DNA from 3 places in the Erwinia sp. E602 genome. Region 3 is predicted to be linked to each of the others. Evidence: predicted binding sites of a transcription regulator. Region 3 holds the regulator's gene; each other region holds the start of a gene.
The links. The regulator PurR, encoded in region 3, represses purine synthesis genes. The targets are predictions, from matches to a motif close to CANGCAAACGTTTGCNTG.
Positions count from the first base shown of each region.

Region 1 (3,277 bases), 560 kb from region 3:
CTCGCAACCAGTGCGGTAAGTGTGAATACCTTCTTATTCATGCTATCTCCGGTTTTATTGTAGGGTAGTACTCAACGTGAAATGCAGCGGTGGGCGGCACGTCACGGTCAATTAACTGGCGGTGTTACACCTTTGCGGTGCGTTACACCGGCCGACGATTGCTGACAAAACCCGACGTCCGTGTGCGGAAGACTTCCTGCTGGCTGTGTGGTAACGCTGCCATCATAGTGAAGGCGTTGTAATAGTTCTGTGAATTTACTCACAAATTGAAAACGGTTACACCGCTGAATCGCGCGGTAAAGTGACGGCCGCCACATTTTGCCGGATGGCGACCGAATGGCGACGCACCAGCGTCGGCATAAAGCAGTGCTGAGCGCTGGCGTCAAGCACGCCGGCCGCGCCCTTCAGCGCCAGTTCGGTGGCAAGTTTCGCCATAGAAACAATCGGATAGCGTACCGAGCTGAGCTGGGGATCGGTGTAACGGGAAATGGGAATATCGTCGAAACCGACCACCGAAACCTGCTGCGGCACCGCAATGCCGTTGTCCTTCAGCGCCGCCAGCGCACCGGCGGCCATGCTGTCGTTATAGGCGAACACCGCCGTCAGCTGCTGGTTGCGACCGAGCAGTTCGACCATCGCCGCTTCACCACCCTGCAGATCCGGCTCGCCGCTGGCGCACCAGCTCTCCTGCGGCGTTACGCCCTGCTCGCCCAGCGCCTGCGCCCAGCCGGCGTGCCGCTGGTCGTCATCCTCGATCGGATGCATCGACCCGAGATAACCGATGCGCTGGTGGCCATGCTGCTGCAGCATGCGCATCGCCATCAGCGCGCCGCTGACGTTATCGAGGCAGACGCAGCGGTGGGCAAATCCGGGGATCACCCGGTTGACCAGCACCATCCCCGGCACCTGCTGCATCAGCGAGGCCAGTTCGTCATCGCCCAGGGCTTTTGCGTGCACGATCAGCGCGTTACAGCGCTGACGAATCAGCACCTCAATCGCGTGGCGCTCTTTATCGGCCTGATGATAGGAGTTGTTGATCAGCACGTGTTTCTGCATACGCTGGGCGACGGTATCCACCGCTTTCACCAGCGCGCCAAAGAAGGGGTCCGAGACGTCCATCACTACCACGCCGATGGTATCGCTGACCTGGCTGGCCAGCGCCTGGGCGTTGGCGTTGGGCCGGTAGCCAAGGCGTTCGACGATTCTGAGCACCGCCTCGCGGGTGTCGACGGTGACCGCCGCACTGTTGTTAAGCACGCGCGAAACGGTGGCCACCGATACCCCGGCTTCGCGGGCCACATCGCGGATGGTAATCACAGGCGGATACCTGCGTTGAAAGTTTGCATAGCCGTTCCTGACCAGACGCTGTTACCGCGTATTGTGTCAGCCCTGAGCGCACCGCTGCGTGAAACAGGTCACAGCCTTGAAAACGGTTACATCGACCTGTAACAACTTTGTGATCGGGATCATGGTCCGCATATAAAAACGGCGGCTACCCACACCGTGGTAGCCGCCTTCTCTGTATTACTGGCGAGGGTCGGTCATTAATCAGCCCGGCTTGCCTTCGTTGATCTGTACACCGCCGGCAACCCCCGCCTCAAGCACCTGTTTATACCAACGGGCGATGACCAGCGGTGGGCCGTCAATCAGTTTGACCTCGCCCTGCTTATTACTCAGCTGCAGACAGGTTTTGCCATCGTTGCGGATAACAAAATCAGCCCGGCTGACAGAATAGGTGTGTGTATCAATCTTTACCTCCTTATCCGTCGCCAGCACCGTCCCCAAACGTACGGGGAGCGAAATACACAGCGTAGAAGATTTAAACGCATCGTGCGCCAGGGTCACCTTTTGCGAAATATTCAGCCCCTGCAGGTAACCCTGCTCGGTCAGGCTGATATCGAAAGGCGTACCATTGCTGACGGTAAACTGCAGCAGCCCTGCCTCTTTCAATCTGAATATCGACCGGCGAACGTTTGAATCGAACGTTTTCTCGCCCTCACGTTCTTTCAGCCAGGAAATGATCGATTTCAGCTGCGTTGCTGCGATTCCCCCGCGCTTCATCTCCATAAGAACTTTGATAATCTTGTTCTGTAAAGCCGATCTTCGAAACGATTTTTCGGAATCAGTCATAAACCGTACTGGGCACCTCCCTCAGACTTTAGGAATAGTTAGCCCTGCAAAGGCGCACTTCACAGAGTAACGACTTGGACTACGCTCTCACTTGTATTGCGACTGCGCTATTAATCAGGGTTAAGGTCACACCACAGGCTGACGGTAACCGACGGACAACCGAAGATACGGATAATAGTTAGTATCGCAATATCGTCTTATCAAGTTGATTTTGAAAAAAAATTAAACACTAATTGAGACTGTATCAAAAAGTCATCTGGCTGGGATATCTTGTGGCGGAACCTGAAACTTCAGTAGCGAAATTCCACAGTCAGAACAAATTATACTCATCAGAGAATTTTTCGCATTACGAAAATTCCTATACATGAAGCTGAGCAGATATCTTACGCGCACCGCAGGCTGTAAATTTTTCCTGTAATACCCCCAGGAGTGATAATTAAACATATTGTTAATACTCTCTTTTTCAGCTCATCGCATTATTAAATATAGCTAAAAAAACCCATTTTTCCAGCCGGACGTCTCCGGCCTGATTTTTCGGGGGCAGAAGAGTGATGGTTTAAATCACATCCCGGTATTCCGGCCAGGCAACGTGCGCCGCATCGGCCGGACCAAACCCGGCAAACAGTTCACCCTGGAAATTGATCACCCCTGCCGCCTCCAGCCACATCCACTCTTCCGCCTGGGTAATACCGGCAGCGACCGCGACAATTTCCATTGCCGAGCAGCAGCGGATAATCGCCTGCACCACCGCCTGCTTAGGCCCGCTGCGGTGAATGTCACGGATGATGCTGGCATCGATCTTCAAGCGTTCCGGCTGAATGCGCGTCAGCAAAGACAGCCCCGCCGCACCGGCACCGAAGTTGTTGATACACAAGCTGATACCGGCAGTTTTCAACGCGATTACGCCGGACATCAGCGCGCTAACGTCAGCAGGCAGCATTTTCTCATCGAGGCTGATCACGACCTGTTCCGGCACCAGCCCGGCCTCCCTGACCTGACGGGCAATCACCGACGCCACCGCAGGCACCGTCGCCAGCGTGTGCGCGGCCAGGCTGACGTTAAGCAGGGTTTTGTTATCGCGGCGATCGCTCCAGGCCGCCAGAATATCCTGCAGGCGCTGAAGATCGGCGGTGGCGTCCGGCGACTG
Region 1 is NZ_CP046582.1:1,623,091-1,626,367, reverse strand. It holds gene mglB (galactose/glucose ABC transporter substrate-binding protein MglB) at 1-41, opposite strand, end outside; gene galS (HTH-type transcriptional regulator GalS) at 277-1,317, opposite strand; gene GKQ23_RS08855 (hypothetical protein) at 1,549-2,130, opposite strand; gene GKQ23_RS08850 (diguanylate phosphodiesterase) at 2,687-3,277, opposite strand, start outside.
Region 1: galS (HTH-type transcriptional regulator GalS) is a predicted target of PurR. The motif match lies at 1,423-1,440, and genes of this name have one in related genera.

Region 2 (3,277 bases), 1.5 Mb from region 3:
GGTAATGCCGCACACGTACATGCCGACCTGGCCAGCATGGATAGGTTTAAATTCCTCTTTTTGACGACTCAGGGTGTTGTAAATCTTTAGCATTGAGACATTCCGTTTTAGGCGTGTGCGGGTTAACGATAAAAAAGGTGAATCCGGTATTCTGACGTATTTTTTAGCGAAGCGCCACGCAAAGCACCGCTACAGACACTGGCGATATGCAGCAGGGCTGACTCACCATCACATTTTGTGATATAAGAGCCGTCTGTCGCACGCGGGAAGCGTTTGCCTGACCGTTTCGTGCGCCAATCGTTAAAAACTCCAACCCTGACAGGATGAGAATATGGTCACTTTCCAGACTAACCATGGTGACATCGTCATCAAGACTTTCGACGATAAAGCCCCTGCAACCGTTAAGAACTTCCTGGAATACTGCCGCGAAGGTTTCTACGACAACACCATTTTCCACCGTGTGATCAACGGGTTTATGATTCAGGGCGGCGGCTTTGAGCCGGGCATGAAGCAGAAAGACACCAAAGAAGAGATCCGTAACGAAGCCAGCAACGGCCTGAAGAACACCAAAGGCACCCTGGCGATGGCGCGTACTCAGGCTCCTCACTCGGCCACCGCACAGTTCTTCATCAACGTTGCCGACAACGACTTCCTGAACTTCCGTGACGAAAGCCTGCAGGGCTGGGGTTACTGCGTGTTCGCTGAAGTGGTTGAAGGTATGGATGTGGTTGAGAAAATCAAAGCCGTCTCTACCGGCCGCAGCGGCATGCACCAGGACGTGCCGAAAGACGACGTGATCGTTCAGAAAGTCACCGTCAGCGAATAATGTCGCACACGCTGTTTATCGCAGATATCCATCTGTGTACTGAAGAACCGGCAATCACTGCCGGTTTTCTGCATTTTTTACGCCGTGAAGCACAGCACGCCGACGCGCTGTATATTCTCGGCGATCTTTTTGAAGCCTGGATCGGCGACGACGATCCGAATCCGCTGCACGCGGAGGTGGCCCGCGCCCTGCGCCAGCTGACCATTCCCTGCTACTTTATTCACGGCAACCGCGACTTCCTGCTCGGTAAACGCTTTGCGGCGGCCAGCGGTATGCGGCTGCTGCCGGAAGAACAGGTGCTGGAGCTGTACGGTAAGCGGGTGCTGATTATGCACGGCGATACGCTCTGCACCGACGATGAAGGCTACCAGCGGTTTCGCCGCAAGGTGCATAACCCGTGGGTACAGCGGCTGTTCCTCGCCCTGCCGCTGTTTGTGCGCCAGCGTATTGCGCGCAAAATGCGGGCCGGCAGTAAAGCGGCTAACAGCGGCAAAGACATAGCTATTATGGACGTCAATCCGCAGGCGGTGGCTGAAGCCATGCATCGCCGGAACGTGCCTTACCTGATCCACGGCCACACTCATCGCCCGGCGGTGCATCAGCTTGAGATCGACGGCCATCCCGCCGAACGGCTGGTGCTGGGAGCCTGGCACGAGCAGGGGTCGATGATTAAAGTGAGTGCAGACGACATCGCGCTGATCGCTTTTCCCTTCTGAGCAGCCCCTCTGCTGACAGGATAGCCGCACCAGGCAGACGATTCGCGATCGCCTTTGCGACGCCAGGCAGTTTGCCTCACCGTTGATATGCCATGGCAGGCGATTTTCGATCGCCGTGGCTTCTGCGCTCAGACCGTCCGCAGATCGCCTTCCCGCCCTGAACAGGCGGCTTACCGGTTGCTCTTCCAGCTGAAAAGACTGACCGTTCCTCCCAGCGCCATTATCGGCCCCGTCCCGATAAAGTTGCCGCTGAACGGCGGTCACTTTGCGCTACGCAACCGTTTTCCTTCGCCATCAGTCATGGTATTCTCTCTGCCCTTCCCACCCGGTCAGCCGCTGTTTCGGCTCTCCCGGTGACGTTTTACATTCACAGGAGTTTACCCGCATGTCATCCAACGCCGCTCCGGCCCGCATTGCTATCGTTATGGGTTCCAAAAGTGACTGGGCTACTATGCAGTTCACCGCGGATATCCTCACTGAACTGGCCGTGCCGTTCCACTGCGAAGTCGTTTCCGCGCACCGCACGCCGGATAAGCTGTTCAGCTTTGCCGAAACGGCGGCGGAAAACGGCTATCAGGTGATTATTGCGGGCGCGGGCGGCGCGGCGCACCTGCCGGGCATGCTGGCGGCAAAAACGCTGGTGCCGGTGCTGGGCGTGCCGGTGCAGAGCGCGGCGCTGAGCGGCGTCGACAGCCTCTACTCCATCGTGCAGATGCCGCGCGGTATTCCGGTGGGTACGCTGGCGATCGGCAAAGCGGGCGCGGCCAACGCGGCCCTGCTGGCGGCGCAGATCCTGGCGCTGCACGACGCTGAGCTGGCGGCCCGCATGGCGGCCTGGCGTCAGGCGCAGACCGATGAGGTGCTGAACAACCCGGATCCGCAGGTGCAGGCATGAAACCGGTCTGCGTATTAGGAAACGGCCAGCTGGGCCGTATGCTGCGCCAGGCCGGTGAGCCGCTGGGCATCGCCGTGTATCCGGTGGGTCTGGACGCCGATCCGGCCGCGCTGCCGATCGCTTCCAGCGTGATCACCGCCGAGATCGAACGCTGGCCGGAAACCGCGCTGACCCGCGAGCTGGCCAGCCATAGCGCCTTTGTGAACCGCGATATTTTCCCGCGGCTGGCCGACCGCCTGACGCAGAAGCAGCTGCTGGATAAGCTGGGCCTGGCGACCGCACCGTGGCAGCTGCTGTCCGATGCCGATCAGTGGGCGCAGGTGTTCACCACCCTCGGCGAGCTGGCGATCGTTAAGCGCCGCACCGGCGGCTACGACGGCCGCGGCCAGTGGCGGCTGCGCGCGGCGGATACCGCCACCCTGCCCGCCGAGTGCTACGGCGAGTGCATCGTGGAGCGCGGGATTAACTTCTCCGGTGAAGTGTCGCTGGTGGGCGCACGCGGCCACGACGGTAAAACGGTGTTCTATCCGCTGACCCATAACCTGCATCAGGACGGCATTCTGCGCACCAGCGTAATGCTGCCGGATGTGGATGCGGCGCACCAGCAGCAGGCTGAGAAGATGCTGTCGGCGATCATGAACGAGCTCAGCTACGTCGGCGTGATGGCGATGGAGTGCTTTGTGGTGCCGGAAGGCCTGCTGATCAACGAGCTGGCACCGCGCGTGCACAACAGCGGCCACTGGACGCAGAACGGCGCGTCGATCGGTCAGTTCGAGCTGCACCTGCGGGCGATCCTTGGCCTGCCGCTGCCGCAGCCGGTGGCCAATACGCCGGCGGTGA
Region 2 is NZ_CP046582.1:3,643,730-3,647,006, forward strand. It holds gene cysS (cysteine--tRNA ligase) at 1-93, opposite strand, end outside; gene ppiB (peptidylprolyl isomerase B) at 332-826, shown strand; gene lpxH (UDP-2,3-diacylglucosamine diphosphatase) at 826-1,542, shown strand; gene purE (5-(carboxyamino)imidazole ribonucleotide mutase) at 1,928-2,437, shown strand; gene purK (5-(carboxyamino)imidazole ribonucleotide synthase) at 2,434-3,277, shown strand, end outside.
Region 2: purE (5-(carboxyamino)imidazole ribonucleotide mutase) is a predicted target of PurR. The motif match lies at 1,814-1,831, and genes of this name have one in related genera.

Region 3 (3,277 bases):
CAGACCAGCAGGGCGGTGGCGGAGTGCACCCACAGCATCGCCAGGCAGCCGACGGCGAACAGGCTCAGCCCCATCAGCAGCACCGGCTTACGCCCGATGCGGTCCGAGAGTGGCCCCCAGATCAGCTGCGCGCAGGCAAAGCCGGCGAGGAAGATGCTCAGGCTGGCGCTGATGCCGCTGGCGCTGCTCTGCAGATCCTGCTGCATCACGCCGAAGGCCGGCAGGTACATATCGGTGGCGAGGAAACCCAGCATGCTCAGCAGCGCCAGGTAGATCATAAATCCGAAAGATTGCATGTGAAGGTGCTCTTTGATGAGTTTTTTTTCGGCTGGCAGTGTAAAGGGACGGCTAACGGCTTGTGAAATGGTATTATTCGCCACCTGATGTGAAAAAAATTGAAGGGAAGGCTATGTGGTCGGAACACTCTCTGGAAGTGATTGATGCGGTAGCAAGAACCGGCAGTTTTTCCGCAGCGGCGGCCGAACTGCATCGCGTGCCTTCCGCCATCAGCTATACGGTGCGTCAGCTGGAGCAGTGGCTGGCGGTCAGCCTGTTTGAGCGGCGTCACCGTGACGTGGTGCTGACCGAGGCCGGGCGGGTGTTCAGCGAAGAGGGGCGAGCTGTTATCAAAAAAATGCTTGCCACCCGCCGCCGCTGTCAGCAGGTGGCCAACGGCTGGCGCGGTCAGATCAGTATCGCTGTGGATCGCATCGTGCGGCCGGCACGCACCCGCCAGCTGGTGGTGGATTTCTATCGCTACTTTCCGGATATCGAGCTGCACCTGTCGCAGGAGGTGTTCAACGGCGTGTGGGATGCGCTGGCCGACGGCCGCGTCGATCTGGCGATCGGCGCTACCCAGGCGATCCCGGTGGTCGGGCGCTTCTCCTTCCGCGATATGGGCAGTCTGAACTGGCGCTGCGTGGTGCAGCCGGGCCATCCGCTGTTGCAGACCGCCACGCCGCCGGACGAAGCGGCGGTGCGCGAGTGGCCGTCGCTGGTGCTGGAGGATACCTCACGCGCGCTGCCGAAGCGTACCACCTGGGCGCTGGACAATCAGCGCCGCATGGTGGTGCCGGACTGGGAAAGTGCCTTTGACTGTCTGCGGGCCGGGCTGTGCGTGGGGATGGTGCCCGGGCACCTGGCGCAGCCGCTGCTGCAACAGGGGCTGCTGCAGGAGCTGACGCTGCTGGCCCCCTATCACGCCAGCCCCTGCTATCTGAGCTGGACGGAGCAGAACGCCTCACCGGCGCTGGCGTGGTTGCTGGACTACCTGGGGGATACGGAGACGCTAAACGCGGAGTGGCTGAGCGAGCAGCCTGGCCGCTGAGGCAGGCCGCCCGGAACGGCTAGCGGCGGTAGTCGCGGAACGGACCATCGGCCACCGAGCGGCGTTCGATCAGCGTCGGGTGTACCTCGATGGTCTGCGGCTCTTCGCGCTTGCTGGTAATACGATCCAGCAGCATATCGAAGGCGGTTTCGCCGAGGCGCTCTTTGGGCTGATGCACGGTGGTCAGCGCCGGTGAGAAGTAGCGCGCGTTGCGCACGTTATCGTAACCGATCACCGAAATATCCTGCGGCACGCGCAGCCCCATCTCGTCGGCGGCGCAGATCGCCCCCATCGCCATGATGTCGCCGCCGCAGAAGATCGCGGTTGGGCGCTGTTTCTGCATCAGAATTTGCTGCATGGCGCGATAACCTGACTCCGGCTCAAAGTCACCCTGTACCAGCCACTCCGGGCGCAGGGTAATGTTGGCTTCCGCCAGCGCTTTAAGAAAGCCGGCGTGACGGCCGCCGCCGGTATTGCGCTCCAGCTGCCCCGGAATGGCACCGATATCGCGGTGGCCGCGTTCGATCAGGTAGCGCCCGGCCAGATAGCCGCCTTCAAAGGCGTTATCGAGAATGGTGTCGGTGAAGTCGCCGTGCGACTCGCTCCAGTCCATCACCACCATCGGAATATTACGATTATCTTCCAGCATGCCGATCAGCGTTTCCGGGTATTCGGAACACATCACCAGCAGGCCGTCGACGCGTTTCTGCGCCATCATCGACAGATACGCCTGCTGCTTCTGCAGGTCGTTATGGGCGTTACCGAGGATCAGCGTGTAGCCTTTGGCAAAACAGCGGTTTTCCACCGCCTCAATTATTTCGGCAAAATAGGGCGCTTCGCTGGAGGTCGCCAGCAGGCCGATGGTTTTGGTATGGTTAACCTTCAGGCTGCGTGCAACCGCACTTGGGGAGTAGTGCAGCTCTTTGATTGCCGCCCAAACCGCTTCACGCGTCTCTTCCGCAACAAAACGCGTTTTGTTGATCACATGAGAGACGGTGGTGGTGGAGACACCGGCAAGCTTCGCCACATCCTTAATTGTTGCCATTCAAATAGTACTCCTGATGTTATCGCAACCTGTTGATAACAAAATGGTTAAACGTTTGCGCTAGCCGCGCGATTTTCTGCACCTGGTGTCAGGTGTCAGGCGCTGTCTCACAGGGTCGGGAAGGGATGATTTCGTCCGAAAAAGTGACATGCATTGCTGGCTAAATGCCGTTTTGCTGATGTTGCGCAACGGAATGGCGGATTCTAGCAAGGCTGCGCCGAGAAGACGAGATTTTTACGGTTAACTGTGGGAAAATTATCAGGCTTAATTTTAATAAGGTTATTAAGGGGCAGCCATGAGTACCGATCTGAAATTTTCACTGCTGACCACGGTTGGCGCACTGGCGATGATCATTGCTTTCAGCTTTACCGCCGTCATGCACTGAGCCATAAAAAAAGGGAGAAGCCAGGCTTCTCCCTCTCTGCCTTAATCCGCCAGACCCGCTTAGCGGATGGTTTTAGGCGTCATCATCCGGCGCGCACCGATGTAGTGCTCCTGCCAGTAGTCTTCGCTCAGCGCGCTAACCTGAATATCTTTGCCGGTGCGCGGTGACTGAATAAATTTCCCGCCGCCGAGGTAAACGCCCACGTGATCGGCGGTACCGCGGCCGTTAATGCGGAAGAACACCAGGTCGCCTTTCTCCAGCTGGTCGCGTTTTATCTGTGCCGCATCGCGCAGGTGATACATCTCATTGGCGGTGCGCGGGATCTTGAACTTCACCAGGTCTTTATAGGCGTACCAGACCAGGCCACTGCAGTCGAAGCCGGTTTTCGGTGAGGTGCCGCCCCACTGGTAGGGTTTACCCAGCTGACCCATCAGCTTGTTCATCGCCGTTTCGCGGGCCTTCTGGTAGCGGGCGCGGTGCGCCTTGCTCAGCTTAAGCGGCGCATCGCCATCTTCCACCA
Region 3 is NZ_CP046582.1:2,180,100-2,183,376, forward strand. It holds gene punC (purine nucleoside transporter PunC) at 1-296, opposite strand, end outside; gene punR (DNA-binding transcriptional activator PunR) at 410-1,327, shown strand; gene purR (HTH-type transcriptional repressor PurR) at 1,347-2,372, opposite strand; gene GKQ23_RS11335 (YnhF family membrane protein) at 2,668-2,757, shown strand; gene GKQ23_RS11340 (C40 family peptidase) at 2,817-3,277, opposite strand, start outside.